DNA from 2 places in the Halobacillus rhizosphaerae genome. Region 1 is predicted to be linked to the other one. Evidence: predicted binding sites of a transcription regulator. Region 1 holds the regulator's gene; the other holds the start of a gene.
What was found. Region 1 encodes CtsR, which represses protease genes until heat stress. Its sites were predicted from a motif close to ATGGTCAATAAAGGTCAAACA; they were not measured.
Positions count from the first base shown of each region.

Region 2: a site for CtsR is predicted at 16,452-16,472, ahead of clpP (ATP-dependent Clp endopeptidase proteolytic subunit ClpP). Genes of this name have one in related genera too.

Region 1 covers NZ_JAUTWQ010000030.1:43-5,146, reverse strand. Annotated here, with positions in the region: gene clpC (ATP-dependent protease ATP-binding subunit ClpC) at 1-2,047, opposite strand, end outside; gene Q7A53_RS20125 (protein arginine kinase) at 2,066-3,136, opposite strand; gene Q7A53_RS20120 (UvrB/UvrC motif-containing protein) at 3,139-3,684, opposite strand; gene Q7A53_RS20115 (CtsR family transcriptional regulator) at 3,705-4,169, opposite strand; gene Q7A53_RS20110 (MgtC/SapB family protein) at 4,334-5,026, opposite strand.
Region 2 covers NZ_JAUTWQ010000010.1:134,589-160,867, forward strand. Annotated here, with positions in the region: gene Q7A53_RS12235 (DeoR/GlpR family DNA-binding transcription regulator) at 1-386, shown strand, start outside; gene pfkB (1-phosphofructokinase) at 383-1,297, shown strand; gene Q7A53_RS12245 (PTS fructose transporter subunit IIABC) at 1,315-3,189, shown strand; gene Q7A53_RS12250 (phosphocarrier protein HPr) at 3,246-3,512, shown strand; gene ptsP (phosphoenolpyruvate--protein phosphotransferase) at 3,517-5,235, shown strand; gene ytzI (YtzI protein) at 5,309-5,482, shown strand; gene Q7A53_RS12265 (nitroreductase family protein) at 5,487-6,086, opposite strand; gene Q7A53_RS12270 (YdcF family protein) at 6,105-6,689, opposite strand; gene eno (phosphopyruvate hydratase) at 6,779-8,065, opposite strand; gene gpmI (2,3-bisphosphoglycerate-independent phosphoglycerate mutase) at 8,081-9,619, opposite strand; gene tpiA (triose-phosphate isomerase) at 9,612-10,373, opposite strand; gene Q7A53_RS12290 (phosphoglycerate kinase) at 10,395-11,576, opposite strand; gene gap (type I glyceraldehyde-3-phosphate dehydrogenase) at 11,757-12,764, opposite strand; gene Q7A53_RS12300 (sugar-binding transcriptional regulator) at 12,802-13,830, opposite strand; gene Q7A53_RS12305 (glutaredoxin family protein) at 13,981-14,214, opposite strand; gene rpoN (RNA polymerase factor sigma-54) at 14,211-15,488, opposite strand; gene Q7A53_RS12315 (hypothetical protein) at 15,562-15,786, opposite strand; tRNA gene Q7A53_RS12320 (tRNA-Arg) at 16,110-16,185, opposite strand; gene clpP (ATP-dependent Clp endopeptidase proteolytic subunit ClpP) at 16,529-17,116, shown strand; gene Q7A53_RS12330 (HPr family phosphocarrier protein) at 17,221-17,475, opposite strand; gene whiA (DNA-binding protein WhiA) at 17,609-18,565, opposite strand; gene Q7A53_RS12340 (gluconeogenesis factor YvcK family protein) at 18,600-19,553, opposite strand; gene rapZ (RNase adapter RapZ) at 19,557-20,441, opposite strand; gene Q7A53_RS12350 (8-oxo-dGTP diphosphatase) at 20,457-20,924, opposite strand; gene trxB (thioredoxin-disulfide reductase) at 21,157-22,107, opposite strand; gene Q7A53_RS12360 (tetratricopeptide repeat protein) at 22,223-23,239, opposite strand; gene hisIE (bifunctional phosphoribosyl-AMP cyclohydrolase/phosphoribosyl-ATP diphosphatase HisIE) at 23,338-23,961, opposite strand; gene hisF (imidazole glycerol phosphate synthase subunit HisF) at 23,958-24,716, opposite strand; gene hisA (1-(5-phosphoribosyl)-5-[(5-phosphoribosylamino)methylideneamino]imidazole-4-carboxamide isomerase) at 24,718-25,449, opposite strand; gene hisH (imidazole glycerol phosphate synthase subunit HisH) at 25,462-26,091, opposite strand; gene hisB (imidazoleglycerol-phosphate dehydratase HisB) at 26,092-26,279, opposite strand, start outside.

The sequences.
Region 1 (5,104 bases):
CGTCCATGGAGAAACCAACATATTTATTGGTTTTCAGCTCTTGAGCACCAACGTTTGAAGTCATGATAAGCACCGTATTACGGAAATCTACCACCCGGCCTTTAGAATCTGTTAACCGGCCATCTTCAAGTACTTGAAGAAGAATATTAAAGACTTCTGGGTGAGCTTTTTCGATTTCATCAAGCAATACTACAGAATAAGGTTTGGTTCTTACTTTTTCAGTAAGCTGTCCGCCTTCTTCATACCCAACATAACCAGGAGGTGAACCTACTAGACGAGAAGTACTGTGTTTTTCCATATATTCAGACATGTCAATTCTAATCATTGCATCTTCTTCTCCGAACATGCTCTCAGCTAAGGCGCGGGCAAGTTCTGTTTTACCTACCCCGGTTGGTCCAAGGAAAATAAAGGATCCGATTGGACGTTTTGGATCTTTAAGACCTGCGCGAGCACGTCTGATAGCTTTAGAGATTGACTTGACTGCCTCTTCCTGACCAATCACGCGATTATGAAGCGTATCTTCAAGATGCAGAAGACGTTCACTTTCGTCTTTCGTCATTTTAGAAACAGGAACTCCCGTCCAAGTAGATACGACAGAAGCAATATCTTCTACAGTTACCTCTGAATCTTCCTGACCTTGTTTTTCTTTCCATTCGTCTTTGGTTTGATCAAGTTCATCTCTTAAGTGCTGCTCTGTATCTCTCAGGGATGCCGCTTTCTCAAATTCCTGACTCTGAACAGCTGCATCCTTCTCTTTACGAACTTCCTCCAGCTTCTGTTCAAGCTCTTTCAAGTTCGGCGGAGCAGTGTAAGAACGTAGTCTTACTTTAGAAGCAGCTTCATCAATTAAGTCTATTGCTTTATCCGGCAAGAAGCGGTCCGTGATATAACGGTCTGAAAATCTCACCGCTGAATCAATGGCATCATCTGTGATAGTTACTCGGTGGTGCGCTTCATAGCGATCACGCAAACCTTGTAGAATTTGAACAGATTCATCAAGATTTGGTTCCTCTACCTTAATCGGCTGGAAGCGGCGTTCAAGTGCGGCATCTTTTTCAATATATTTACGATACTCATCAAGAGTAGTCGCACCAATACATTGCAGTTCACCGCGGGCTAATGAAGGTTTTAGAATGTTAGAAGCATCAATAGCTCCTTCTGCACCACCAGCCCCAATCAAGGTGTGAAGTTCATCAATAAAGAGAATAATATTTCCCGCCTGCCTGATTTCTTCCATCACTTTCTTCAAGCGGTCTTCGAATTCGCCTCGGTATTTTGTGCCAGCTACTACAGTACCCATGTCGAGGGTCATGACACGCTTTTCACGCAGAATTTCCGGAACTTCATTATTCATAATTTGTTGAGCTAAGCCTTCTGCAATCGCCGTTTTACCAACACCTGGTTCACCAACCAGCACGGGGTTATTTTTAGTACGACGGCTTAATACCTGAATAACACGCTCAATTTCTTTACTTCTTCCGATTACCGGATCTATATTTCCTTCTTTAGCAATGGCTGTTAAGTCGCGAGCCAGCGAATCAAGCGTAGGGGTGTTAGCATTTGCTGCTTGACCAGCGCTGCTTCCACGACGATTCTGACCGCCGGTTGATTCGTTATTTCCAAGGAGCTGTAAGACCTGCTGGCGGGCTTTATTTAAGCTGACACCTAGATTGTTTAGCACACGGGCTGCCACACCTTCTCCTTCACGGATTAAACCTAAAAGAATATGTTCTGTCCCTACATAAGAGTGACCTAGTTTACGAGCTTCGTCCATGGAAAGTTCAATCACTTTCTTTGCACGTGGTGTGTAATGGATCGTTTGTGAAACCTTTTCACCTTTGCCAATCAGTTTTTCTACTTCCTGCTGAATTTTGGCGGCTTCCAATCCTAAAGCAGTTAACGCTTTAGCTGCAATGCCTTCACCTTCACTAACCAAGCCAAGCAAGATATGCTCAGTTCCAATATTGTTATGACCTAAACGGACTGCTTCCTCTTGTGCAAGCGCGAGTACTTTCTGTGCTCTTTCTGTAAAACGCCCAAACATCATGGACAATCCCTCCTAGCTTTATTCTTCGTTTTCTAAGCGAAGTCTTTCTCGAATTAGCGACGCCCTTCTTACATCCCTTTCATCAGGGGTGAGCGTCGATTTAGCATATTGTTGCAAAAATCCGGGTTGAGTTAAAATCATTAGCTCATTTAAAATCGTCTTCGGTATATGATCTATAAAACCAAGATCAATTCCGAGGCGTAAATCAGATAAACACTTCGCTGCTTCTTTAGACTCTATGATTCTGCTGTGCTTTAAGACACCATAGGAACGAAATATCCGATCTTCCAAGTGGGTGCTGGACCTGTTCATAATTGCCTGTCTAGCCCGCCTCTCCTGGTCGATCAGTTGTTTTACAACACTATGCAAATCCTCAACAATGTCCGGCTCTGATTTCCCAAGAGTAATCTGGTTTGATATTTGAAAAATGTTTCCAAGAGCTTCGCTGCCTTCTCCATAAATCCCTCGAACTACTAATCCCAGCTGATTAATTGCCGGAGTCATTCGATTTATTTGCTGGGTAATCGCTAAAGCAGGCAAGTGCATCATAACCGATGCTCTCATACCTGTTCCCACGTTAGTAGGACAGGCGGTTAAATAACCTCTTTTTTCATCAAAAGCATAATCCACTTTCTCTTCCAGCCAGTCATCCAGCTGAGACGCTTGCTCCAGCGCCCGATCAAGTTGAAACCCTGGGAAATATAATTGTATGCGAATATGATCTTCTTCATTAATCATTACGGAAACTTGTTCATTTTGAGAGATCATTGCTGCAGAGTGTTTGGAATTCTCCACCAAATGCGGGCTGATGATATGCTTCTCCACAAGCACTCGTTTCTCAATCGGCTGCAGATCCTTCATTTGAATAATTTCGAAATCTTTATAGTCTCGAAAAGACTTTTGATCAAATTCCCGCTTAAACACATCGAGTACTTTTTCTAAGTCCTCCTCCGATCCTATAATCGGGAAAGGGAACTGAGAGAAGTTTCTGGCAAATCGTATACGACTGCTTAATACTATATCGCTGTCAGGGCCTTCTTCTTTCATCCAGGGACTGATTGCTTCATTCATAAATTGCTGCAAGGACATCTTTATTCACCATCCTCCCCATTATGAAGCTGACTTTCAATTGAGCGGATTTCGTCTCTTATCTTAGCTGCTTCTTCAAATTCCTCTTTTTCTATTAACCGCTGGAGCTGCGATTTATACTCATCTACTTGCCGTTTCAGGTGTAAATTTCCACCTTCTCTTCGCGGTATCTTTCCGTCGTGACGAGTATTGCCGCTATGCACACGTCTAAAAATCGGATTTAAGCGGTCATCAAATGTTTTATAACAATCTGCACATCCGAACTTTCCTATTCTTGCAAACTCTTGATAGGTTAACCCACAGGCAGGGCACTTCAAGTGGGTAGAAGGCGGCTGTGCCTGTGATTTCTGTCCACCAAGCGGTGAATTTCCTTCTGAATAGAAAATTCCAGATAAGAGATCGTTTAATGTAAAGTTTTCTTCACCGTAGTTCATATATCCTTTTTCTTTCGCACATTGTTCACAAACATGAATTTCGGTCTTTTGACCATTTATGACTTGAGTAAGATGCACAGTTGCTGGACGTTGATGGCATTCTTGGCATTCCATAACCCCCACTCCCTCCTGTGTTAGCTTTTATACATTAATGTAATTAGCATAGCTGACATGATTCTTGCGCGAATTTCATCTCTTAACGGAAGGGGAAATGCTAAAACTTCCCGATCCATCACACTTGCTATCATCTTTGCTTCACGAGTTGTAATCATTTTATTTTCAAGTAATCTTTCCACAATTCCTGCAGCGGCCGTTTGAGTCACGCTCGGTTGAATCATTTTTAATATTTCTTCAATCATTTGCGCTTCATTACGGTGCTGAATTCGTCTGATTCGAATATAGCCTCCGCCACCGCGTTTACTTTCCACTATATAACCTTTTTCCACAGTGAACCGGGTTTTAATCACATAATTAATTTGAGAAGGCACACATTGAAATTGATCGGCTATTTCACTCCGCTTAATTTCAATGGTCTTTGCTTGTTCTTTATCAAGAATATCTTTTAAATATTCTTCAATGATGTCGGATATATTCCGCATCTTCCCTCCCCCTCTTTTGACTTTGACTATCTTTGACCTTAATTACATTATACTCATTTTTAACGAGCACGCAACTAAAAAGTTTTCAGTACATCACTCAGCATTCCCTGAAATTCTTTATCCTAAAACAAAGAAAACTGCACATAATTTTTTGTGCAGTTTCGCTATCTTCTATGCTTAACGTGAATAACATTTTTGACCTTTGATAATTGATCGGCTAATACAGCATCATTAAATTGCTGATTTTTTTCAAGTTCAATTAATATCTTTCTTTGGACGGGAACCTCCTGGTTAATTTCAATTCTTCTTATGTTTACCTCAGCTTTTTCAAAAATAATCAAAAGTTCATTCATCTTCAATTCCTGCTCGCCCACTACCAGAAAATGATTTCTCATATGATTCCCAAAATATTGTTTCTCTATCTTGTTTAAAAAGATAAGACTTAATAACACGATTACCGTAGTTAAAATTGCTAAATCATACATTCCAGCTCCTACAACTAAGCCTAATCCGGCAACCGTCCAAATAGAAGCAGCAGTAGTTAAACCTCGAATCGTACTTCCATTCACAATGATTGATCCTGCACCCAGAAATCCAATGCCGCTAATAACATAGGAAGGAATTCTGGCCGGGTCAAATCGGACATTTTCATATTGATCCATATAGGCTTCAAAACCATAAAGGGATAGAAGCATCATTAAACACGAACCCACTCCTACTAAGATATGCGTTCGAAATCCAGCTGAATGATTTTTAATTTCTCTTTCGAAACCGATGGTCCCTGATAATAATAAGGCCACAAGGATGCGAATTAGAAATACGATTAAATGCTCATTTAATATTCCTGCCCCTTGCATAAAAAAACCTCCTGATTTCACTGGATTATTATATGTTTATGCCTATACAAAAAAAACCAGAAGCTTTGGCTTCTGGTT
Region 2 (26,279 bases), on a different contig from region 1:
GCCTCAATCTTCTAGATCTGCTCACAGAGCATCGCATAAAGACGTACGCTTTAGGCGGCTATGTCAAACATAGGACGAGGGCGGTCATTGGAGCTTCAGCCGTACAGAATCTTCATCAATATCGTTTTGACCAATGTTTTATGGGTACCAATGGGCTCACTGGTGATGATGGCTTTACAACACCCGATCCGGAGGAGGCTGCAATTAAGACCACGGCCCTTACCCTGTCTCAAGAAAAATTTGTACTGGCCGATCATTCAAAGTTTGGAAAGGTCGCGTTTTGTAAAATCGCCAGTCTGGAGGATGCAGATGTTATTACAAACTACCAGGGCCCCCTACTTAAGGATTATCAAGAAAAAACTAGCATAAAGGTTGTGAGAACATGATTTACACTTGCACCCTCAATCCTTCCATTGATTACATCATGAACGTCGAGCATTTCGAGTCGGGAGGTTTGAATCGGGCAAAACAAACTTTTTATTATCCTGGAGGTAAAGGGATTAACGTATCCCGAGTTATGAGCAGACTAGGTGTCCCTACAACCGCTCTTGGTTATGTGGGTGAGTTTACGGGTAAATTTATTACTGATTTCTTAAATGAGGAAAACATTGATCATCGCTTCATTGAAACCGGTCAATACACGAGGATTAACGTGAAGCTAAAAGGGGATAAAGAATCAGAAATCAATGGGCCAGGGCCCGAACTTAATGAAGAACAACAGGAAAAGCTGCTTGATCAGATTCGCTCTTTAACAGGAGAAGATCTGTTAATCCTTGCAGGAAGTGTTCCTTCTTCCCTGCCGTCTGATTTTTACTTAAGAATTGCTGATATTTGTGATTCTACTGGTGCTAAATTGGTTGCTGATACTTCAGGTAAGGCGTTGGAACAGTTGATGGGCTATAAGGTAGCACTTCTGAAACCCAACCATCATGAACTTGGCGAACTCTTTCAAACCGAGATTAACACAAAAGAACAAGCCGCTGAGTATGCAATGAAATTGGTCGATAAGGGAGCTGAACAAGTCATCGTTTCTATGGGCGGAGATGGAGCTGTCTATGCTTCTCACGATGGCAAGATGTATGCAAATGTGCCTAAAGGAAAGGTTAAGAATTCAGTAGGAGCAGGCGATTCTGTGGTTTCTGGATTTATTGGAGGACTGGCATTAGGCATGACTAAAGAGGAAGCCTTTAAATACGGCGTGGCAGCAGGAAGTGCTACAGCTTTTCAAGACGATTTATGCGAAAAAAGAGACGTATACGAACTTTTGGATGAGATCAAGGTTTCACCTATTAACTAAGGGAGGGAATTAATGTTATGAAAATTACAGATCTTTTAACGAAAGACACGATCCTGTTAAATATGAAGGCGTCCTCAAAACCAGAAGCGATTGATGAACTTATCGGAAAATTGGATGAAGCAGGAAAACTGAATGACCGGGATCAATTCAAACAATCCATTGAAGAGCGGGAAAGTCAAAGCACAACGGGTATTGGTGAAGGGATTGCCATTCCACATGCGAAGACTTCTGCGGTAAAAGACCCTGCCATTGCTTTCGGACGTTCTCAAGAAGGACTTGATTATGAGTCCTTAGACGGGCAGCCAACGAATTTATTCTTTATGATCGCTGCTTCTGAGGGTGCTAACAACACTCACTTGGAGACACTGTCCAGCTTATCCGGCTTTTTAATGGATAAGAATTTCCGTCAGAAACTAGAAACGGCCAAGACGGAAGCAGAAGTCATTGAAATTATTAATGCAAAAGAAGCAGAAGAAAATGACGAAGAAGCAGAATCCGGCGATGCTTCTGAAAGTAAAATCCTAGCAGTTACTGCCTGCCCAACTGGAATTGCTCACACGTACATGGCAGCAGATAAATTGAAAGCTACAGCGAAGGAAATGGGCGTCAATATTAAAGTACAAACCAACGGATCAAGCGGTGTTAAAAACCGGTTAACAGAAGAAGAAATTCGTGAAGCCGATGCGATCATTGTCGCTGCAGATACAAAAGTGGAAATGGATGTATTTGACGGCAAGCCAGTTATCGAAGTACCTGTTGCCAAAGCTATTCACGAACCGAAGGAATTAATTACAAAAGCCATTAATAAAGATGCACCGATCTATAAAGGTGACGGAAAGAAATCCTCCGATTCAAGCGATGGCCAGCGCTCTGGTTTTTATAAACACTTGATGAACGGTGTTTCCAACATGCTTCCGTTTGTCGTAGGCGGCGGTATTCTCATTGCAATATCTTTCTTTTTCGGGATTAATTCAGATAACGCCTTTGCAAAAATGCTGGGCACCATTGGCGGCGATAACGCCTTCTACTTGCTCGTTCCCGTATTAGCCGGTTTTATCGCGTCTAGTATTGCCGATCGTCCTGGTTTCGCACCAGGTATGGTTGGTGGTTTGATTGCGATCACGCAAACCGTTGAAGGCGCCGGAAACGGATCAGGATTCCTCGGCGGTTTAATTGCTGGTTTCTTAGCTGGTTATATTACGCTTGGTATTAAGAAAATGTTAGAAGGATTACCGGCTGTTCTTGACGGATTGAAAACGGTACTCTTCTACCCTGTCCTTTCTTTATTCGCAACTGGGATGATTATGCTCATCATCAACCCTTGGTTAACAAGTATTTACACTGGTCTTTTCGATTTCCTAAATGGCATGAGCGGTGCCAACCTTGCCTTACTAGGCATAATTGTTGGAGGTATGATGGCTGTTGATATGGGTGGTCCTGTAAATAAAGCGGCTTACACTTTCGGAATTGCCGCGTTGGACGCAGGAAACTACACGTTTATTGCTGCAGCGATGGCTGGCGGAATGGTTCCACCACTTGCAATGGGGCTAGCTACCACATTATTTAAAAAGAAATTCACGAAGCAAGAACGCGAAACGGGTAAAGCCGCTTATCCATTAGGAGCATTCTTTATCACAGAAGGCGCCATACCATTTGCAGCCGCCGATCCGATCCGTGTGATTCCTTCCATGGTTGTTGGAAGTGCACTCGCTGGTATGCTGTCCATGCTGTTTCACATTGGTTTGAGGGCTCCCCACGGCGGTTTGATTGTCGTTCCATTAATTGAAGGCGGGGTTATGAAAGCCGTACTTTACTTACTCGCCATTATTATCGGTACAATTGTCAGCGCAATTATTGTTGGATTGTTGAAAAAAGATGTAGAAAAGGCTTAAAATAATAGAGTTAGGGTAACCCACAAACAAGCAATTATTTAGAGGAGGAATAAATCATGGTAGAAAAAAGCTTTAAAATCACTTCAGCGGACGGGGTACATGCCCGCCCTGCAACCGTACTAGTGCAAAACGCAGGAAAATACGCATCAGACATTAATCTTCATTACAAGGAGAAATCTGTAAACTTGAAATCCATTATGGGGATTATGAGTCTCGGTATTCCTGCTGGCGCCGATGTAAAAATCTCTGCAGAAGGCAGTGATGAACAGGAAGCCATCGATCACCTTGCCAGCACAATGCAGAATGAAGGGCTGGGGGAGTAATTATATGACACATCTTCAAGGGATTGCAGCTTCCAGCGGTATTGCCATTGCAAAGGTTTACCGTCTGGAAACTCCAGACCTTACTTACAGCAAGACTGAAATCCAGCAGCCGGAAGAGGAAATCAAGCGGCTTCATGATGCTCTTGAAATTTCCAAGTCTGAGCTGGAAAAAATTAAAGAACATACTCTGAAATCACTGGGTGAAGAACATGCAGAAATTTTTTCTGCCCACTTGCTTGTCCTCAGCGATCCAGAGTTGATTCAGCCAATTGAAGATAAGATTAAATCTGAAAATGTAAACGCTGAAGCCGCTTTAGATGAAACCGCTAATATGTTTATCGATATGTTTAAAAATATGGACAATGAGTATATGAAAGAACGTGCCGCTGATATTCAGGATGTAACTAAGCGTGTAATGTCGCATCTGTTAAACGTAACTTTCCCTGATCCAGCGCTTATTAACGAGGAAGTCGTTATCGTTGCAAACGACCTTACTCCTTCTGACACCGCCCAATTAGATAAACAGTTCGTCAAGGGCTTTACGACTGACATAGGCGGCCGTACTTCTCATTCCGCAATTATGGCTCGTTCTCTTGAAATTCCGGCAGTAGTTGGGACGAAAGAAATAACCAGCAAAGCTGGAAAAGACGTAATGATAATTGTCGACGGCATAGATGGAAACGTCATCGTCGAACCTTCTCAAGACCAAATTGATTCCTATAAGCAAAAACAAGCTGATTTTGAGGAGAAAAAACAAGAGTGGGCCAAGCTTAAAGACGAGCCTACTGTAACTTCTGAAGGAGACCATGTGGAGCTTGCAGCCAACATTGGTACCCCAGAAGATGTAGCAGGCGTATTGAATAACGGAGGTGAAGGTGTCGGCCTTTACCGTACTGAATTCCTTTATATGGGCAAGAACCAGCTGCCTACGGAAGAAGAACAGTATGATGCCTACTCATCCGTATTGAAGCAAATGGGAGACAAACCAGTGGTCGTCCGTACGTTAGACATAGGCGGAGATAAAGAATTGGATTACCTGGATCTTCCTGATGAGATGAATCCTTTTCTAGGTTACCGTGCCATTCGTCTATGCCTGGAGCGTGACGATATTTTCCGTGTTCAGCTGCGTGCTTTACTAAGAGCAAGTATTCATGGAAACTTGAAAATTATGTTCCCTATGATTGCTACGCTGGAAGAATTCCGTCAAGCCAAAGCAATTCTTAACGAAGAACGGGAAAAATTAATTAGTGAGGGCTATGAAATTGCCGGGGACTTTGAAGTGGGGATGATGGTGGAAATACCAGCCACGGCAGTCATCGCACGCCAGTTTGCTAAAGAAGTTGATTTCTTCAGTATCGGCACAAATGACTTAATTCAATATACAATGGCTGCAGACCGCATGAACGAGAGAGTCTCTTATCTCTACCAGCCTTACAATCCAGCGATTTTGAATTTAGTTAATAATGTCATAGAAGCTGCTCATGCAGAAGGAAAATGGGCAGGTATGTGCGGAGAGATGGCTGGAGATGAAATCGCGATTCCTATCTTATTAGGTCTTGGACTTGATGAATTCAGCATGAGTGCTACCTCTATCCTTCCAGCTAGAACCCAAATTAGAACTCTATCTAAGAAGGATATGGCTTCTTATAAGAAGCAGCTCTTATCTATGGGGACCGCTGAAGAAGTGGTAGAATTCGTTAAAGAAAAGACTCAGTCCCAGTAAAACGTCTTCTAACCTGAGGATAAGCGGATGGTTCTTATTATTTTTTCAGCACTTTACAGAAAGAAGTGTGAGTATGCCATTACCGATTCTTATCATCATTTGTATTGGGATTGTAGTAGCAATCGCTGCTGCTTTTGGATTTGCAGTCTCTAAAGGCTATCAGTATCAACATACTGTAGATCCCTTGCCCACTAACAACCAAGATGAAGATAACAAACAAGATAAAAAAGCTGACACTCACGAATAGAGTGTCAGCTTTTTTTATGGATAAATGGCTCATTTATTATTTGTAACTTATTTTTCATAGAAGTTCTCTCTTTTGGTGAAGGGATTCGGTTAGGATATCCCATTTGCAACACAGCTGCAGGTTTATGCAAAGAAGGATCTAATCCAATTTGAGCGATAAATTTTTCATCCTTTAAATAAGGACTAGTCGTCCATAGGACTCCTATCCCCTCATCCCAGGCAAGTAATTGCACATTTTGTATGTATGCACACACTGCTGCATAATCTTCCTCAAACTTATGTTTATCCTGATCTCGCTCTAGATAGATTAACGCATGGTGAGGAATACTCAATAGAAAATCCCGAATACCATCGCACATTTTTTGCTTCTTTTCCTGGTTATAAGAAGCGAAGAAACCAGCGCGTTCATAGCTTTCAAGGACGAGCTCCGCATAATCCTTTCTTCCTTCATCTTGATATAACTTCACATTCCAAGGCTCTTTCATACGATGAGTAGGCGCCCATGCTGCAGCAAAGAAAATATCAATGAGCTTGCTCTCATCTACATTCTCTGCTTTAAAATCATGAATCGATCTACGGCTGCTGATAACTTTTCTAATTTCCATTACTTGATTCCCCTATATTTAACGAAATGGCTTTGACAGTTGATAGACCATAAAATATCCCCACTCTTTCATAAAAAAGGGAAGCTTTGTTTCAAGAGTCTGATAGGCAGAATATTTTGTAGGTACACCCTTAACATTCTTCATGTCATCATCCTTTGCAAGAGCAACCGCTCTCTTAAGATGATAGCGATCACTGACAAGCAAATAAGAATGAATTTCTTTATTCGTCGCTACCTTCTTAGCATTCATAAGATTATCCTCTGTTACAAACGATTGATTCTCAAATAAAATCGCTTTTTCAGGAACTCCATGTTCCATAGCATAAGATTTTCCCACTTCTGCTTCAGAGGAAGCAGCATTTTGACTTGCTCCTCCTGTGAAAATCAAGAAATCTACTTTGTTCTTTTCGTATAATTCAATCGCTTCTTTCAACCTGCCTTCAAATACAGGACTCGGCTTTCCATTCCACTGAGCTGCCCCAAGAACAATGGCCGCATCTGCTTCAGGAAGATTTTTGTTATCCCCGTATGTCCAAATACTAAAGCCCGTCCACCCTGCGTAAATGATGAGTGCAACCAGTCCTAGTACAATTATTTTCTTCATAGAATGCTCTCCTACTCTTCGATGTCTTTCTCTATCATATCATAGAAAAAAGCCTCTCTGAATCATCAGAGAGGCTCAATAAACAAATTTTATTTATTCAAGTTATAAAAGGCTTTCTTCCCTGCATAAGTCGCTGTGTCAAGCAGCTGATCTTCAATTCGAAGAAGCTGATTATACTTCGCAACTCGGTCCGTACGAGAAGGTGCACCTGTCTTAATTTGCCCTGCATTTGCTGCTACAGCAATATCAGCAATTGTGGCATCCTCTGTTTCACCTGAGCGGTGGGAAATAACAGCCGTATAGCCAGCTTTTTTAGCCATTTCGATAGCCTCAAAGGTTTCAGTCAGCGTTCCAATTTGATTCACTTTAACTAGAATAGAATTGCCTACGCCTTCTTCAATGGCACGGCCAAGCATATTAGTGTTGGTTACGAATAAGTCATCCCCAACCAGCTGAACTTTATCACCAATACGGTCTGTAAGAAGTTTGGTTCCTTTCCAGTCGTTTTCATCCAAACCATCTTCAATAGAAATGATTGGATATTTATTAACTAGCTCTTCGTACCAATCCACCATCTCTTCAGATGTACGAACGACACCCTCACCTTTTAAGTTGTACTTATCATCTTCGTAAATCTCTGAAGCGGCAACATCCATAGCAAGTTTAACTTCTTCACCTGGTTTATAGCCAGCTTCTTCAATCGCTTCAATAATAGTCGAAAGTGCTTCTTCATTAGACTTAAGACTTGGAGCAAATCCACCTTCATCACCTACACCAGTATTGTAGCCTTTGGATTGAAGAACTTTCTTAAGGGAGTGGAAAATTTCTGCTCCCATACGAAGGGCTTCTTTAAATGTTGGAGCTCCTATTGGCATGATCATGAATTCCTGGATATCTACGTTGTTATCAGCATGCTCTCCGCCATTCAAAATGTTCATCATTGGAGTTGGAAGCGTAGCTGCTGTAAACCCGCCTAGATATTTGTAAAGAGGAAGACCCACCACTTCAGCTGCTGCATGAGCGACTGCCATAGATACGCCTAGGATAGCATTGGCTCCTAAGTTCCCTTTATTTTCTGTACCATCCAACTCGATCATCATTTTGTCGATAATCACTTGCTGAGTTGCATCCATTCCAAGAAGTTTTGGTGCAATGACCTCGTTTACGTTTTCTACGGCTTTTTGAACACCTTTTCCAAGATAACGGCCTTTGTCTCCATCACGAAGTTCGACGGCTTCGTATTCACCTGTGGAAGCACCACTAGGTACCATAGCTGTACCGAATGCGCCGGACTCTGTATAAATTTCTACTTCAATCGTTGGGTTACCGCGAGAGTCTAAGACTTCACGAGCATAAACGTCTGTAATATATGGCATTTCTAAATCTCTCCCTTATTTTTTGATTAATGATTTTCCGGTCATTTCTTCCGGTTGTGTTACATCTAGTAATTCAAGCAATGTTGGTGATAAATCACCAAGAATTCCGCCTTCACGCAATTCAACACCATCTTTTGTTACAATGACAGGAACAGGATTCGTTGTATGAGCAGTCATCGGATCACCTTCAGGGGTCGTCACCTCATCAGAGTTTCCGTGATCTGCTGTAATAATCGCATGTCCGCCTTTGTCCTGGATTTTATCCACGATCTTGCCTAAACACTCATCTACCGCTTCAATCGCCTTTACAGTCGGTTCAAGCTTACCTGAGTGACCGACCATATCAGGATTGGCAAAGTTCAGTATAATCGCATTGTGCTTATCGGCATCTAACTCTTTTAATAGAGCATCTGTAACTTCATAAGCACTCATTTCCGGCTGCAAGTCATACGTTGCTACTTTGGGCGAATCAATAAGGATGCGCTCTTCCCCATTAAATTCTTCCTCGCGGCCGCCGCTCATGAAGAACGTTACGTGCGGATACTTTTCTGTTTCAGCAATACGTAATTGTTTCATTTGGTTGGATTCGAGTACTTCCCCAATCGTATTCTTCAGGTCATTCGGAGGGAAGGCAACTTTACTATTAACCGAATCACTATACTGAGTCATTCCCACAAAATGAATATTCTTCGGAGCGTTCTCTCCACGATCCATTTCGTCAAAATCATCATTCGCAAACATCCGTGATATTTGAATAGCACGGTCCGGTCGGAAATTAAAGAAGATTACGGAATCTTCATCCTCCATTTTTGCAACCGGGTTACCTGAATCATCTGTGAGAACAACGGGTATTACGAATTCATCATAAACCTCTTCTTGATAAGAAGCGTCAACCGCCTCAATAGGATCCTTAAAGGTTGGACCTTCTCCATAAGCAATGGCTTTATAAGCTTTCTCCTCGCGTTCCCAGCGATTATCACGGTCCATTGCATAGTAACGGCCGGAAAGAGTTGCGAATTGTCCAACGCCTAATTCATCCATCTTGTCCTGTGCTTGCTTAATATAAGTCTTGGCAGATTGCTGCCCAACGTCACGGCCATCTAAAAAGCCGTGGACATAGACTTTTTCAAGGTCTTCTTTTGCCGCCATTTCCAAGGTAGCAAACATGTGCTCTATATGACTGTGAATACCGCCATCAGAAAGAAGTCCAAAGATATGCAATGCTTTATTTTGTTCTTTTGCATGGCGTACAGCATTTAGAAGTACCTCGTTATCAAAGAAATCTCCTTCGCGTATGGAAAGATTGATTCGAGTGAGACTTTGATATACTACGCGTCCTGCTCCAATATTCAAATGGCCGACTTCAGAATTTCCCATTTGACCTTCTGGAAGCCCCACCGCTTCACCGCATGCCTGCAGCTGAGAATGCGGGAATTGCTTCCAATAACGATCAAAATTAGGAGTATTCGCATGTTTAACGGCATTGCCTTTTTCTTCATCACGAAGAGCAAAGCCGTCTAGAATAATAAGAGCGGCTAGGTTTTGATTACTCATGCTTACCTGCCTCCACTAATTTTAGGAATGAATCAGCTTCAAGACTTGCTCCGCCTACTAATGCACCATCAATATCTGATTGAGATAGAAGTTCGTCTACGTTCGCTGGCTTCACACTGCCGCCATACTGAATGCGTACAGCTTCTGCTGCATCACTGTTTACAAAATCAGCAACGACTTTTCTAATGTGAGTACAAACTTCATTCGCCTGTTCTGAAGTAGCAGTTCGGCCAGTACCAATCGCCCAAATCGGCTCATAGGCAATAATCACTTTTGCAGCTTGTTCATCGGTCAGGCCTTCCAGCGCTTTCTTCACTTGACCTTCCACATGATCCATCGTTTGATCCGCTTCACGCTGGTCCAGCGTTTCGCCAACACAAATAATGGGAGTCAGGTTGTGATTAAAAGCCGCATGAACTTTTTTGTTTACTTCTTCATCTGTTTCTTTAAATATTTCACGGCGCTCAGAGTGGCCTAAAACAACATACGTTACGCCAAGTTCTTTAAGCATAACGGGGCTTACTTCACCCGTGAAAGCACCTTTTTCTTCAAAATGCATGTTTTGTGCGCCGATTTCAAGCGGTGTTCCTTTTGTTTCTTCCACTAACTTTTGCAGAAATGGAAATGGAGCACAAATCACCGATTCCACTTGGTCTGAAGAAGGTACTTCATTTTTAGATGTTTGAATAAAGTCCTCAGCTTCTGTATGGACTTTATTCATTTTCCAGTTACCTGCTATCACTTGCTTACGCATGTATTCATCACCTCTCCTTAATTATTTATCATTAAGCAGTGCTACACCCGGAAGTTCTTTACCTTCCATAAATTCAAGTGAAGCACCACCGCCTGTTGATACATGATCCATAGAGTCCGCATAACCGAATTTCTCTACAGCAGCTGCGGAATCTCCCCCGCCTATCACTGTGTAGCCTTTCGTATCGGCTAATGCCTGTGCTACTGCTTTTGTACCATTTGCAAAGGTTTCAAGTTCAAATACACCCATAGGTCCATTCCAAATCACTAACTTGGAATCTTGGATGACTTTAGCATATTTTTCTCTTGTTTTCGAACCAATATCAAGCGCTTCCCAATCTGCAGGAATGCTGTCAATAGCCACTTCTTTTGTATTGGCTGAATCTGAAAAGTCATCTGCTACAATTACATCTTCCGGCATAAGGAAGTCGACACCTTTTTCTTCAGCTTTCTGCATATATTCTTTAGCTAAGTCAATCTTATCTTCTTCTAATAAAGATTTACCAACTTCGTGGCCCTGGGCTTTTACAAAGGTATAAGCAAGTCCACCGCCAATAATCAAGTGGTCTACTTTATCAATAAGATTGTCAATTACACCTATTTTATCTTTAACTTTCGCTCCTCCGATAATGGCTGTAAAAGGACGCTCCGGATCAGAAAGCGCTTGTCCTAAGACATTAATCTCTTTCTCCATAAGGAATCCAGCTACAGCAGGAAGATGTTCAGCTACTCCTGCAGTGGAGGCGTGGGCGCGGTGTGCTGCTCCAAAAGCATCGTTAACATATAAGTCTGCCATATCGGCAAAGGCTTGAGCTAATTCAGGGTCATTTTTCTCTTCTCCTGCATTAAACCGCACATTTTCAATTAAAAGCACATCGCCATTTCCCATTTCGGAAAGAGCTTTGTTTACTTCATCTCCATAGACTTCATCCGTTTTGGTAATCTCCTGCCCAAGCAAGTCGCTTAAACGCTTAGCAACAGGGTCCAGTCGAAGTTCTTCCACTACTTCTCCTTTTGGACGGCCTAAGTGGCTTGCAAGAATAACTTTCGCTCCATTTCCCGTTAAGTGCTTAATTGTGGGTAGGGCTGCTTTAATTCTTGTATCATCGGTCACTTCTCCATCGCTCATAGGAACGTTGAAATCAACACGGCAAAATACTGTTTTGCCATCAACTTCTACGTCACGAATTGTTTTCTTGTTCATGAGTTCGACAACCTCCTTGGTTTGTAGTCAGGATTGACCCTGCCCATTATGTACGTTTCCACAAACCAAGCCTGTGAAAACGCCCACGAGCAGGAAGCATGAAAACATGGATAAAGGAGGAGGACCTGAGACCTCCTCCTTTCTTATAGTGTTCTACTCATTTAACGTACGTTTGCCGGCTTACAGGCCTTTTTCTTTAAGGAATACAGCAAGGTCTACACAACGGCTGGAATAACCAAACTCATTGTCATACCAAGAAACAACTTTTACCATGTTGTCTTCTAAAGTAATAGTAGATAGAGCATCGATGGTAGAAGAGTTTGTATTACCATTGTAATCACTGGAAACTAGAGGCTCATCACTGTATCCAAGGATTCCTTTAAGGTTTCCTTCAGCTTCAGCTTTAAGAGCTTCGTTAACTTCTTCAGCAGTAACATTTGTATCTAGTTCAGCTACAAGGTCAACGATAGAAACGTTAGCTGTTGGCACACGCATAGCCATACCACTAAGTTTTCCTTCAAGTTGAGGAAGAACTTTCGCTACTGCTTGAGCAGCACCTGTAGTTGTTGGGATGATGTTCTGAGCTGCTGCACGGGCACGACGGTAGTCTTTGTGCGGCAGGTCAAGGATTTGCTGGTCGTTTGTGTAAGAGTGAACCGTAGTCATCATTCCACGTTTAAGTCCGAATTTATCGTTAAGAACTTTCGCGTATGGTGCAAGACAGTTTGTTGTACATGAAGCGTTAGAAATTACATGGTGGCTGTCTTTGTCGTATTGATCTTCGTTAACACCCATAACTACTGTAAGGTCTTCCTGCTTCGCTGGAGCAGAAATGATAACTTTTTTAGCACCTGCATCCAAGTGTTTCTTAGCATCTTCACGCTGTGTGAAACGACCAGTGGATTCAATAACTACTTCTACTCCAAGATCGCCCCAGCCTAATTGAGCTGGATCTTTTTCGGAAAGTACTTTGATTTCTTTTCCACCAACAATCAGGTTTTCACCATTAACCGTTACTTCTTGATCAAGACGGCCATGAACCGTGTCATACTGAAGTAAGTGGGCAAGCATATTCGCATCAGTTAAATCATTCACTGCTACTATTTCTACCTCATCGTTTTTTTGAGCGGCACGGAAAACATTACGTCCGATTCGTCCAAAACCGTTAATACCAATTCTTACAGTCATGCTAAATTCCTCCTTGGATTAAATACAAAATTTTATATTAAAGGGAAATTCCCCTTATTAACGCGTTGGCAGCACCTTCATCAGTAATCAGGACATTACTTTGTCCCGGCTGAAAATAAGATGCAATAGCTTGAGCTTTAGAGCGGCCACCTGCTACGGCAATTACCTGCTGAGTATACTTTAAATCTTCCAGTTGAAGACCCACCGTTCGAACCTTATGAACGATTTCACCTTCCATATTGAAATAATATCCAAAGGCTTCCCCTACAGCTTTGCTTTCCTTTATCTTTGCCAGCTGATCAGCAGGAGTTTTCCTTCGCTCTGCCATTGTAATAGCATCCCCTACGCCGTGAATCACAATCTCTGCATTTCTAATAATGTCTAATACTTCTCTAATCGCAGGTTCTTCTATAATGGTTTGATAGGATTCTTCACTTAAAGGATCAGGAACATACAAAAGCCGGTAATCTCCTCTTGCTTTTTTGGCCATCTCTGCACAAATTGTATTGGCCTGGTTTTCTACTCGTTCACCAAGCCCTCCTCGTGCAGGGACGAAAAGACAATTTTCTGCTTCTTGCAGCGGGGGCATCATTTCAGCGACCGCAGCCATCGTGCTGCCACCAGTAATGGCTACTGCCTGCCCCGGTTCAATTTGCTTTTTTAAGTATTGAACGCAAGCTTTTCCCATTTCTTGTTTAACCCAATGCAGCTCATCACTGTCCCCGGGCACTACAATAACGTAGTCTAGGTTTAATTTATCCTTTAATTGCTGCTCTAAAACCTTTATCCCTGTTATCTCTTTAATAAACTCCGCCAACTGCTCCAGAATGCTTTGTCCTTCATAAGTTAAATGCATCCCTTTGGAAGTAATAGCAACAGCACCTTGGTTACTAAGAAAGTCCACTTCACTGCGGACCGTCCGCTCTGCCAAGTCGAGATTTTCAGACAGGGTTCTGCGTCCCACAGGCTGCATGAGCTGAATATAGTACAGCATTTGATATCTTCGCTGCATAATTTCCAGCACCTCAGGAAATAATTTTGTTTGTAGATCAATTAAAGCTCTCATGGAAAAGCTCCTTCTATAAGAAATCCTTATACTGGGCAAATAATGTCCCGGTCAGTCATATAATGTCCCACTCGGAGCAAAAAAATATCCTTTTCACCATTAATATTAACAGTGTGAATTAAGGTGCGCAAGTCAAACGATGACGGCAAATTATTGTAAACGTTCTCTTAGTGAAGACAAATTGATCGAGCGGTAATCCAGTTCTTCCCCGTTAATAATGACCACCGGAATCTCCAGCATATATCGCTGAAGTAACTCCTCATTCTTCTCAATATCGATCTCCGTAACCTCTATTTCTGTTTCCCATGCTGCCATTTCGATTATCGTCCTCATTTCTTCACACAAATGACAGCCCTTCCTCATAAGCAGCTGAATGTGATTCATAATCCCGCTCCTTTTAACTTTTTCCTTACCCTTGAAGCTGGAATCCCCATGCTTTCTCTATATTTAGAAATCGTCCTTCGCGCACACAAAACCCCGTAATTGCTCTGCAAATCCTTAGAAATCTGCTCATCTGAATATGGTTTCTCCGCCTCTTCTTTACCTACCCATTCCTTTATAAAATGCTTCACTACGCTAGAGGAAATGTGTTGACCGTTGTTCATGGGAACACTGCTTGAAAATAGGAACGCCAGGGATAGGACGCCATTTTCCGTTTGAATATATTTGTTGGCAATCGTTCTGCTGATGGTAGAAACATGAACGTTCAGTTCATCTGCTACATCTTGCTGGCGAAGCGGTTTAAGCATAAACAATCCATTTGTAAAATACGCCTCCTGATAATCCAGCAGCCATTTAAGGATATCTGTAAATGTAGAGGATCTGTAGGTAACCAGCTTCTGCAGCTGAATCGCTTCTTTATGCTTTTGTTCAATATAGACAGCGGCTTCCTCATCAGCAGAATCAAACGCTGCCGCATTCACCCTGACCTGCGGAAAACACCAGGAATTTAAGGAAAACTCCACTTTCCCTTGTACTACATAGATAAACGCTTCTGGAACGATCTTCTGGTTTCCTTCTGAGATCAAACCCCTGCCAGGATGTATGGAACAGTCTTTCATCTGATCCAGAGCTTCATACAACTCATCTATTGTGCAGCCCAGGCTTGCCTGGATACGGTCAAAATCAATATTTTTCAAGTCGAAAAAATAGTCTTTAACAATCTGAACAGCTAGATGAGCATTCTTTTTCCTCTGCAATTGGAGAATAAAACACTCTTGAATTCCCCTTGCTCCTATACCTACTGGCTCCAGTTGATGAAGAAGACCGCAGGCAGATTCGAAAACTTCCCTGTTTCCATATCCAAGCTTGTCCCATTCTTCACCACTAATAGTAAGATACCCTTCATCATTTATATAATCAATTAAGTGGATGCCGGCAGCTTCCAGCTCTGCACTAGCTCCAAGCTCTTTCATTTGAAGTTTGAGCTTCTCTCGGCCATTCACCGCGTATGCCGTCTCTCTTAGTTCGTACCCATTAGACTGCATAGGAAGGTCTTGCGAAGAATCTAAAGGCTCTAATAAAGGATTGTCTAATACTTCTTTTTGAATATATTCACGGAGCTCAATTCCAGGCAATTGTAATAGATGGACGCCCAGCTGCAGCTGCTTACTCAACTTCATCTGGACCGACTGCTCTTGGTGTAGTTGCTGCTTCAATTGGCACGCCTCCCTGAGCTATTATACCACGAGTGACAACGCTTTCTTAAGCAAAAATAAAAGAAGGACACACTCAGGAAGCGTGTCCTTTATTATCATAAAAACCATGGTCAATTTTTAATTTACGTTTTTCCAAGAAAAGTGATAATTCTTCGCCCGCATACTGCTCAGGGGCACGCTGTAATAGCTCGTAGTTAAAAGATAACTTTTGCTGTTCTTGCATATCAAACACATGTATTCGTCGATCTTCCGAAACTCTTTCAGTAGACAACATTTTATAGCGGATAATGTTGGTCATAATAACCTCATTTCTTTATCCTAAAGCAGAAACAATACTTTCATCTCTAATCTGTTTACTTATCATAACACAATTCAGCCCTTTAAGAAACTACATTAACATAACTTTCCCAAACATTTGTTTGTAATAGTTTTGTAGTCTTTGTGTCATAAACTTAATTCAAATCCAAAGGGGCACTGCGCTTCCTTGCTTCTATAAATTGTTATTCAAATATACTCTAAATTTAAATTCGAGCATTCCTTACATCTTATTAAACAAAAAAACTCCTAAAAGGTATCTCATATACCATTTAGGAGCTTTGATTAAGATGTTCACTTACTTAGCGCGCCCGAGAGGATTCGAACCTCCGACTGACGTAGAACCGGAATCTACCGCTCTATCCAGCTGAGCTACGGGCGCAAAATGACATGCAAGAATTATTATACGAAGAACTAAGGAATTACGCAAGCCCTTAGAGAAAGAAAGTTTAATATTTTTATTTTATCCCAAGTCTTTGGACGATAGGGAAGAGCAACAAAAAATTATCACACTTTCAATTTCACAGAAAGTATCCCAGAAAAAATGTCGTATTTCCTCAATAAATGATGAATTTAACCTCCTATGTTTATCCAAAAATTATTAGGGAAAGATGGTATAAGGTAAAGTGAGAAAAAGGACAGACATTTTGTTTGACCTTTATTGACCTTAAATGTATGATAAACATATTCCATCATAATTAAGTGATGAAAAGGAGGAAATTACATTGAATTTAGTTCCTACAGTAATAGAACAAACAAACCGCGGAGAACGTGCCTATGACATTTATTCCCGCTTATTAAAAGACCGTATCATTATGCTTGGCAGTGCGATCGATGACAATGTTTCGAACTCCATTGTGGCGCAGCTTCTTTTCCTTGCAGCGGATGATCCGGACAAAGACATCTCCCTTTACATTAACTCTCCGGGCGGATCTATCACTGCCGGAATGGCTATTTTTGACACGATGCAGTTTATTAAACCTAACGTTTCTACAATCTGCACAGGTATGGCTGCTTCAATGGGAGCTTTCCTGCTTAATGCCGGTGAAAAAGGCAAACGTTATGCCCTTCCAAATAGTGAAGTCATGATCCACCAGCCTCTTGGAGGAACTCAAGGTCAGGCATCTGATATTGAAATCCATGCAAAGCGTATCATTAAAATGCGAGAGAAATTAAATCAGATTCTATCTGAGCGTACCGGTCAGCCTATTGAGGTTATTGAACGTGATACAGACCGCGATAACTTCATGTCTGCTCACGATGCTGTAGAGTATGGCTTGATTGATAAGGTTATGGAGAAAACAGGAGAATAATAGCTGTAACAAAAACGCTGCGATTTGATCGCAGCGTTTTTTTATTGAGAAACTATGGTATCGTTCTCTTATTTCTTATGTTCATTTTTTCACATAAAGATCAATTATTTTTCCTTAATAAAGTCGGTGAGTTCTTCCATCGCGGTTTCTTCATCGGTCCCATCTGCAATGATCATTATCTCTTCGCCATGACCCACAGCCAGGCTCATTAAGCCCATAATACTCTTAGCGTTAATTCGTTTCTTATCCTTCTCAATAAAGATATCTGCTACAAAGCGATTTGCTTGTTGAACAAATTGAGCTGCTGGTCTTGCTTGCAGTCCTGTTTCAAGCTCCACTTCCAACGATCGTTCAATCACTAATTATTCTCCTCTCTCCAACTGAAATACTCTCTTTCAATAACGTACTCTTAGTTAAATATGGAAAAACGCCCTCATTTTTGAAAGCGTTTTATATTTGTCATCATTATAGCATGAATCTCAAAAGAATACATTAATTTTGAGAGTTTTCGGTCACTTCACCTTTACGGACTTTGTCTGCAAATTCATCAATCTTCCGGAGCCTGTGGTTAATCCCGGATTTACTTATAGTGCCTCCGGAAACATATTCTCCTAATTCTTTCAAAGAAACATCCTGGTGTTGGAGACGAAGAGATGCAATTTCCTGCAGCTTACCCGGAAGTGCTTCCAAACCAACCGTACGTTTAATAAATTTAATATTCTCCACTTGTCTAAATGCCGCGCCAATCGTTTTATTTAAGTTCGCTGTTTCACAATTTACTAAGCGATTCACTGAATTCCGCATATCGCGTACGATGCGCACATCTTCAAACTTAAACAAAGCCTGATGAGCACCAATGTTACTGATCAACTCAGTAATCTTATCCGCTTCTTTTAAATAAGTAATGAAGCCTTTCTTTCTTTCAAGTGTGCGAGCATGCAGTCCAAAGCTGTTCATTAACTCACATAATGCCTGATTATGCTCTGGGTCAGAAGAATAGATTTCCAAATGATAAGAAGATGTTTCCGGATTATTGACTGAGCCTCCTGCAAGGAAAGCTCCACGCAAGTAAGCTCGTTTACAGCAAGTATCCTGTAAGTATTTAGCAGGAATCTGCGGGTTTATCGATAAAGGACCTATCAGTATTTCTAAATCCTTCAATACTTTGTCCGCATTTTCCGTCATACGGACTATATACACATTGTTTTTCTTCAGCCGCATTTTTTTTCGTACCAGCAGTTCCACTGGATACAGATACAGCTTTTTAATCAGCATATAAATGCGCCTTGCTATGGCAGCATTTTCTGTTTGAATATCTAAGAAATACTCTCGATTAGACATAGAAAATGTACCATTCATACGAACAAGAGCAGCAAGCTCCGATTCAAGACAGCATTCATCTGCCTCAACATTCGTTAATTCTTTTTTTATTTCTGAAGCAAAAGACATACTAGTACACCTCCTCTAAAACACAAACGACAGACTAGAGCATCGAATAAATTAATTGGGCGAGTTTCGTCGTATCATGCCGTAACATGGATTGACTTTGGTCAATAATATCTTCTTCTACAACCTTCAGTCCCATATTTTTAATACGGTCAATATCGTAGACAACCGGCTCTGCATTTTCCTCTGCATAAACCTTTCTCACACGTTTCGCTATGGGAACGTTATGGACAATTATAGAATGGATACAATCTTCTCCAATATGGTCAAATAGGGCCTGCACGTGATCGGCAGCTGTATAGCCGGATGTTTCGCCTTCCTGAGTCATAACATTACAAACGTATGTTACTTTGGCTTTCGTTTCACGTAAAGCTTGCCCTATTTCTGGAATAATAATATTGGGAAGGATACTTGTATATAGACTGCCTGGAGCAATCACGATCAAATCTGCTGCTTTAATCGCTTCGATTGCTTCCGGCAGCGGTTTAACAGGAAGCGGACTTAAATAAACCCGCTTAATTCTTTTATTTTGCTGAGGAATGGTCGACTCTCCGGTAACCACTGTTCCGTCGTCCATTTCGGCATGAAGATTCATCGAATGATTAGCGATCGGATAAATACTGCCCTTAACGTTTAAAACCCGGCTGATTTCTTTAATTCCATGATAAAAATCTCCTGTCATAGAAGCCATGGCTGCCAACAAGAGATTCCCCATAGAATGACCTGATAATCCGTTGCCGTTTTTAAAGCGGTGCTGAAACAAATCAAGGAGCATTGGTTCTGCTTCTGATAAGGCAGCGACCACATTACGAATGTCTCCGGGTGCCGGAATTTCCATTTCTTTACGTAAACGACCAGAGCTCCCTCCATCGTCAGCAACAGTCACGATCGCCGACAAGTGAATGGGAAAATATTTCAAACCGCGGAGAAGTACGGGCATACCCGTTCCTCCCCCGATAACGACAACACGAGGTTCGGTTGTATTGGTCATGAATTATAAACCCTTTCTTTTTTCAATATCTCGGTGAGTGACATGCGTTAAAAAATCACTCGAGAAATATTCACTTAAGTACTCCGCAATGGCAACAGAGCGGTGCTGTCCGCCGGTACAGCCAATAGCTACAACGAGCTGGCTTTTGCCTTCCCGCTTATACTGGGGAAGCATAAATTGCAGGAGATCTTTCAGTTTCACCAGGAATTTCTGAGTTTCAGACCATTTAAATACGTAAGAGGCGACCTCTTCATTAAGCCCTGTCATCGGCCTCATATGATCAATATAATGAGGGTTAGGCAGGAATCGCACATCAAACATTAAGTCCGCATCGATCGGAACCCCATACTTAAAACCAAAGGAAACCATTTGAACTGTAAATACCTGCTGTTCCTGCTCCCGGTATTTCTCGAGAATCATTTCTCGAAGTTCCTTTGGTTTTAGACTAGTCGTATTGATGAGTGTTTGTGCGCGTCCTTTTAATTCATCAAGCATATTTCTTTCTCTTCCAATTCCTTCAAGCGGCAAGCCTTCTTTAGCTAAAGGATGAGACCGTCTTGTTTCTTTATAACGGGAGACAAGGGTCTGATCATCTGCATCCAAAAAGAGAATGTGTTCTTGCAGCCATTCCTCCTGACCGAGCCTGTCCAGGGCATCAAACAAAGAATCAAAGAACTCACGCCCGCGCAAATCCATAACTAGGGCAACATTTTGAATATTGTTAGTTGAATCCTTCATAAGTTCAAGGAATTTCGGCAGTAAAGCAGGCGGCAGATTATCCACACAGAAGAAGCCTAAATCTTCAAAGCTCTGCACGGCCACCGTTTTACCCGCTCCGGACATACCCGTAATAATGACAAGCTGTGTATTTTTCGATTGTTTGGCCATGGCTATCGCTCCTTGTTATTCAGGTCGGGATGGATCTAAGTCCTGATCAATCAGTTTAAAATCAGTGGTATAGACGAAGGTTCCATATATTTGTTCATCACTTTCAAGGATGTGCTTAAAAATAAACCGGTCTCCTTCTGCCATTGGTTTGTTCAGCACTTCATCAACAGGGACCCACTCCAGCTGGCCCTCTTCGCTCACTTCTAGAAGATCTCCTGTATAGTCAGTACTATAGAAGGTAAACATCATCCATTCCTGCTTTGTCACCTGCTCATCACGCATGACAAAAGTAAAAGAACCTCGCAGTTCAGGATTGTCCACGGTCAGCCCCGTTTCTTCTCTGAACTCTCTAACGGCAGAATCCTTAATATTCTCTCCAGCTTCCATTTTACCGCCAGGGGCTACATACCACCCACGGCTTGGCTTTTTTAACATTAAGACATGATTATTTATTCGTAAAATACAATTGGATACACGTTGCATGTTCGTCACCTCATTTTCTCTCTAGAGGGCATCTTTAACCATTATACAATGAATATTCATATCCCTACAATATTATGATTACTTATTCAAAAAATGAACAAAAAAATGCACAGGTGAAATCACCTGTGCCTAATAGAGATCTATCTATTAAAAGGGGGTCAATTAATCACTTACATTGTACCCTACAAATATTTCATAGGTGTTACAGCATAGTTAAAATGAAGTTACTTTTTTATTTTACAACCTTCAGTTCTTCAAGAAGGTTTTCAATATAATGTTGAGCTGACTGAGCAGCTATACTTCCATCTCCTGTTGCTGTAACAATCTGCCGCAATTCTTTCTCACGAATATCTCCTGCCGCAAATACCCCAGGCACTTTTGTTTCCATCCGTTCGTCTGTTTCAATATAGCCTTGCTCATTAGTAATTCCAAGACTCTCAAAAGGTTTACTCAATGGAATCATTCCGATGTAGATAAACGTTCCATCGGTCTTAAAGTCATACTCTTGATTTGTCCTCTGGTTACTCAACGTCACACTGCCCACTTTTCCATCTTTTTCATTAATAGATGTCACGACTGTATCCCAGATAAAGTCGATTTTATCGTTATCAAAGGCACGATCCTGCAGAATCTTCTGGGCACGAAGAGCGTCACGGCGGTGAACAATCGTCACTTTACTTGCAAATCGTGTTAAATAAACACCCTCTTCAACCGCAGAGTCACCTCCGCCGACCACAACCAGCTCTTTGTTACGGAAAAAGGCGCCATCACAAACTGCACAGTAAGAAACTCCGCGGCCGCCTAGTTCTCTTTCCCCAGGCACTCCAAGCTCTTTATACTGAGCTCCAGTAGTGATAATGATTGTGCGAGCTTTATACTCTTTTTTTCCTGCGATGATCGTTTTATATTCTTTTCCATCAATTACTTCTTTAATGTCTCCGTAAGCATATTCTGCTCCGAATTTCTTTGCATGCTCGAACATTTTATTCGAAAGATCAGGACCAAGAATACTTTCATATCCTGGATAATTCTCTACATCTTCCGTGTTTGCCATTTGACCGCCTGGCACTCCACGCTCAAGCATCAAGGTGTCAAGGTTGGCGCGGGAAGTATAAACCGCCGCTGTCATGCCTGCGGGTCCGGCCCCTGCGATAATCACATCATATATGCGTTCTTCCGTCATCGATGATCAACTCCTTGTGATTCCATTGACTCAATTTATTTTCCTACCTTATCATATTAAATCTTAATTTAGGCGTCCATTATTCTGCTTTCCATCTATGAAGACGAGAGTGCATTCAGCTTTCAATCCAAGGTCCGCCTTCTTCACTGAGTTTAGGGAACTTCTGACAGCCTTTCTCCCAAAGCTGAAGCGCCTTTGAAGGATTTCCTGTATGGTATATAGCAATGCTGTACCACTTAAAATAAACACGGCGTTTGACCACTTGTTTATTTCCAAGCTTGCGAAACCGATCAATCGCTTCCTCATAATAACCTGCGCGAGTAAGGATTTCTGCTACAGCTAGTTTTTGCTGATCATGCATAGGAAATACATTTCTTAAGCGATTTACATGAACCATCGCCTCGTCATCATTTCCCTGAAGCAGTAAAAACTTTGCTAAGTTTACATGACTGTGGATATTTGTATGATCTTTATCTAGCCACTGTTTTTCTAAATCGAGAGCTTTCTTTTCATTCCCATTTTTAAATAATGCATAGGCATACTTATGCTGAGCTAATGAAAAGTCAGGAAATAATTGCATCATTTCTTCCAAAACAGCAAGCGCCTGTTCCCACTCTTCCTGTTCTAAGTGATAAAATGCCGTTTCTTGATAAATAAGCAGCTCATCTTCGTCATCGAATGCCCATTCATCTTCCTCTTCTTCGTCGTCAAGAGAATTCAGCATATCTAATAACTGCTCTGCTGCTTCGTCAAACTCTCCATCCTCTGATTTCTCGATGTAGAGCTCTACATATTTCTTTGCATCATTTAATAATCCAAGGTGTGCATAGTTATTAGCAAGTAAATAGTAGCAGTCGACGTACTCTTTGCCAAACTTTGCCAGAACCTCTGTTAACAACTGATTTGCCGCATGATAAGAGCCAACTTCCGTATAAACGACCGAAAGCTGGCATTGGTATAACGGTTCATCAGGAGCAGCTTCCATAGCTTTTTTAAGCCATTTTACAGCAGCAGTGAACCGGCGCTTTTGAAAAGCCTGGATCCCATGCGTGAAATAAAAATTTCCCGTTGGCAGAAATGGAATCACATTTGTATTCTCTTGGACTGCTGTGCTCTTTGATGATATTGTCATGACGGCCCCCCTATTTCCGTTTCAAATCTCACTAATTAAGCAGTATAACATACTATTGCCTAATGAAATAGGAGGAATTTCATAGAATCCTGTCGAAATTACTGGTGACGCTCTTCAAGAACTTCAAACACTTGGTCTAATGTGACGCCGCGATCTGTGAGGAGTAATAGTAAATGGAAGAGTAAATCAGCGGATTCCATTGAAAGTTCCTGAGGATCATCATTCTTAGCTGCAATAATCACCTCTCCCGCTTCTTCTCCAATTTTCTTAGCGATCCGGTCAACGCCTTCCTGAAACAACTGGGACGTATATGAACCCTCTGGTAACAGCGTTTTGCGTTCGGCCAGCACTTCTTGCAGTTTATCCAGAATTTGATAACGGTGTGACTCTATTTTTACAGAAGTTTCCGTCAAACTATCGGAAAAACAGCTGTAGCTGCCAGTGTGACAAGCCGGGCCAGTTGGAATGACCTGAACAAGAAGGGCATCCTGATCACAATCATAATGAAGGCTTGCCACTTTTTGTGTGTTTCCAGAGGTTTGCCCTTTATGCCACAATTCTTGTCGAGAGCGGCTGTAAAAAACAGTTTCCCCTTTTTCTAACGTAAGCTTAAGAGATTCTTTATTCATATAAGCTAGTGTCAGGACTGTTTTAGATCGAGCATCTTGAACTATAGCGGGAACGAGTCCATCTTCACCAAACTTAATCTCCTCAATATTCATCGCACAGGCACTCCTTTTTCCTTTAAGTATTCTTTTACATTTCTTACAGAGGTTTCTTTATAATGAAAAATGGAGGCAGCTAAAGCAGCATCAGCCTCTGCTTTGGTAAAGACCTCATAAAAATCTTCTGCAGATCCCGCTCCTCCTGAAGCAATTACGGGTACATTCACTATTTCTTGAACAGCTTGCATTAAAGGCAAATCAAAACCAGATTTTTCTCCGTCTTTATCCATCGAGGTCACCAATAGTTCTCCTGCTCCCAGTTCCACTGCTTTCTTAGCCCAGTCAGTGATGAGCCATTCTGTTGGTGTCCGGCCCCCGTGGGTATAGACTCTCCAAGTGCCTAACTCTTCATCATAACGAGCATCGATAGCGACTACAATGCACTGGCTGCCAAAATAATCCGAGCCTTCTTGAATTAATTCAGGGCGATTAACGGCGGCAGAATTTAAAGAAACTTTATCCGCCCCATTTCTAAGGGTTTCCTTAATGTCCTCTAAAGTACGAATACCTCCACCGACTGTGAAGGGAATAGCAAGTTCTGAGGCAACAGAGCGAACTACATCAATCATCGTTTTTCTGCCTTCATGAGTTGCTGAAATATCTAAGAACACGAGTTCATCTGCTCCTTGCTGGTCATATACTTTGGCTAATTCCACTGGATCTCCTGCATCACGGATATCGACAAACTGGATACCTTTCACGACCCGTCCTTCTTTCACGTCAAGACAAGGAATAATACGCTTTGAAAGCATGTTAATCAACCTCCGATTCGAGGGCCTGCTTCAGACTGAATTGCTTGGTGTAGAGAGCCTTCCCTACGATCGATCCAATCACATGATCCTCACGATATTTTTTTAATTCTTGCAAATCGTCGAGCCCCTGAATTCCGCCTGAAGCTATTACGTTCACCCCAGTGACTCTTCCCAGTCTGACAATTTCTTTGACGTTTGGACCTGATAACATACCGTCTTTCGCAATATCCGTGTAGATGAACGTTCGGGCTCCTGCATTTGCTAGTTCAAGCCCTAAGTCTACTGCCTGTATTTGCGATCGTTCAAGCCAGCCTTCCGTTGCCACGTATCCATCCCTGGCATCCAAACCAATCACGATTTGACTTCCAAATTTGCTTAATAATTCTTTTGTCAGTTCTAGGTTTCTAACAGCTAAAGAACCGATAATGACCCGGTCGACTCCCTGCTCAAGGTAAAAACGCACATCGGCCTCTGAACGAATACCTCCGCCAATTTGCACGTGGCAGTCTAATTCCCTCGCTGCCCTTATTACATGTTCCGCGTTTTTTCTCGATCCTTCCTTGGCACCGTCTAAATCTACCATATGGATCCAGGAAGCTCCCGCCGCTGCAAATTCCTGAGCTATTTCATACGGATTTTCTCCATAGATTGTTTGTTTATCAAAATCTCCCTGTTCCAACCGCACACATTTCCCGTCACGCATATCAATTGCTGGATAGATTGTAAAACTCATGACAATTACTCCTCACTGTTTAACCATTCGTTTACAAAAATTTTCAAGCAGTTTCATTCCCGCTGATCCACTTTTCTCTGGGTGGAACTGGCTGGCTGCTAATTGGCCTTTTCCTACCACAGCTGGTACCTGCTGATGATAATCCGCCGCCGCGTATAATATAGAATCATCCTCTGTTTTCACCACATACGAATGGACAAAGTAGACATAATCTTCTCCCACATTTGTAACAATAGATTGACCGGGCTGATAAATCTGTAATTGATTCCAGCCCATATGCGGCACCTTGTACGGACGTTTTTCCGCATCGATACCAGAAAATTTGACAATATTTCCAGGGAAATAACCGAGGCCCTTCGTATGTCCGCCTTCTTCACTCGACTCGAATAACAGCTGCATACCTAAACAAATCCCATAAAGCGGCACTTCTTCTTCCACCTTACGCTGAATAAAATCGATAAATCCATGCTCTTTTAAAGCTTTCATTGCATCTGGAAATGCTCCTACGCCAGGGAGAATATAGCCATTACAATCTTCGATTAAGTATGGCCTGTTTCCCAGCTTATAGGGGACATTCAAACGTTCCAGTGCTTTCGAAACACTAAACAAATTTCCCATGCCGTAATCAATAACGCCAATCATTTATAAACTCCCTTTCGTGCTAGGAACTCCTTTTACTCTCGGATCTATCATAGTAGCTTCATCAAGAGCCCGGCCGAACGCCTTAAACATCGCTTCGATAATATGATGCGTATTATGACCATGGTGCAGCACTATATGCAGATTCATTCTAGCTTCTATTGCTAATTTCCAAAAAAATTCATGAACAT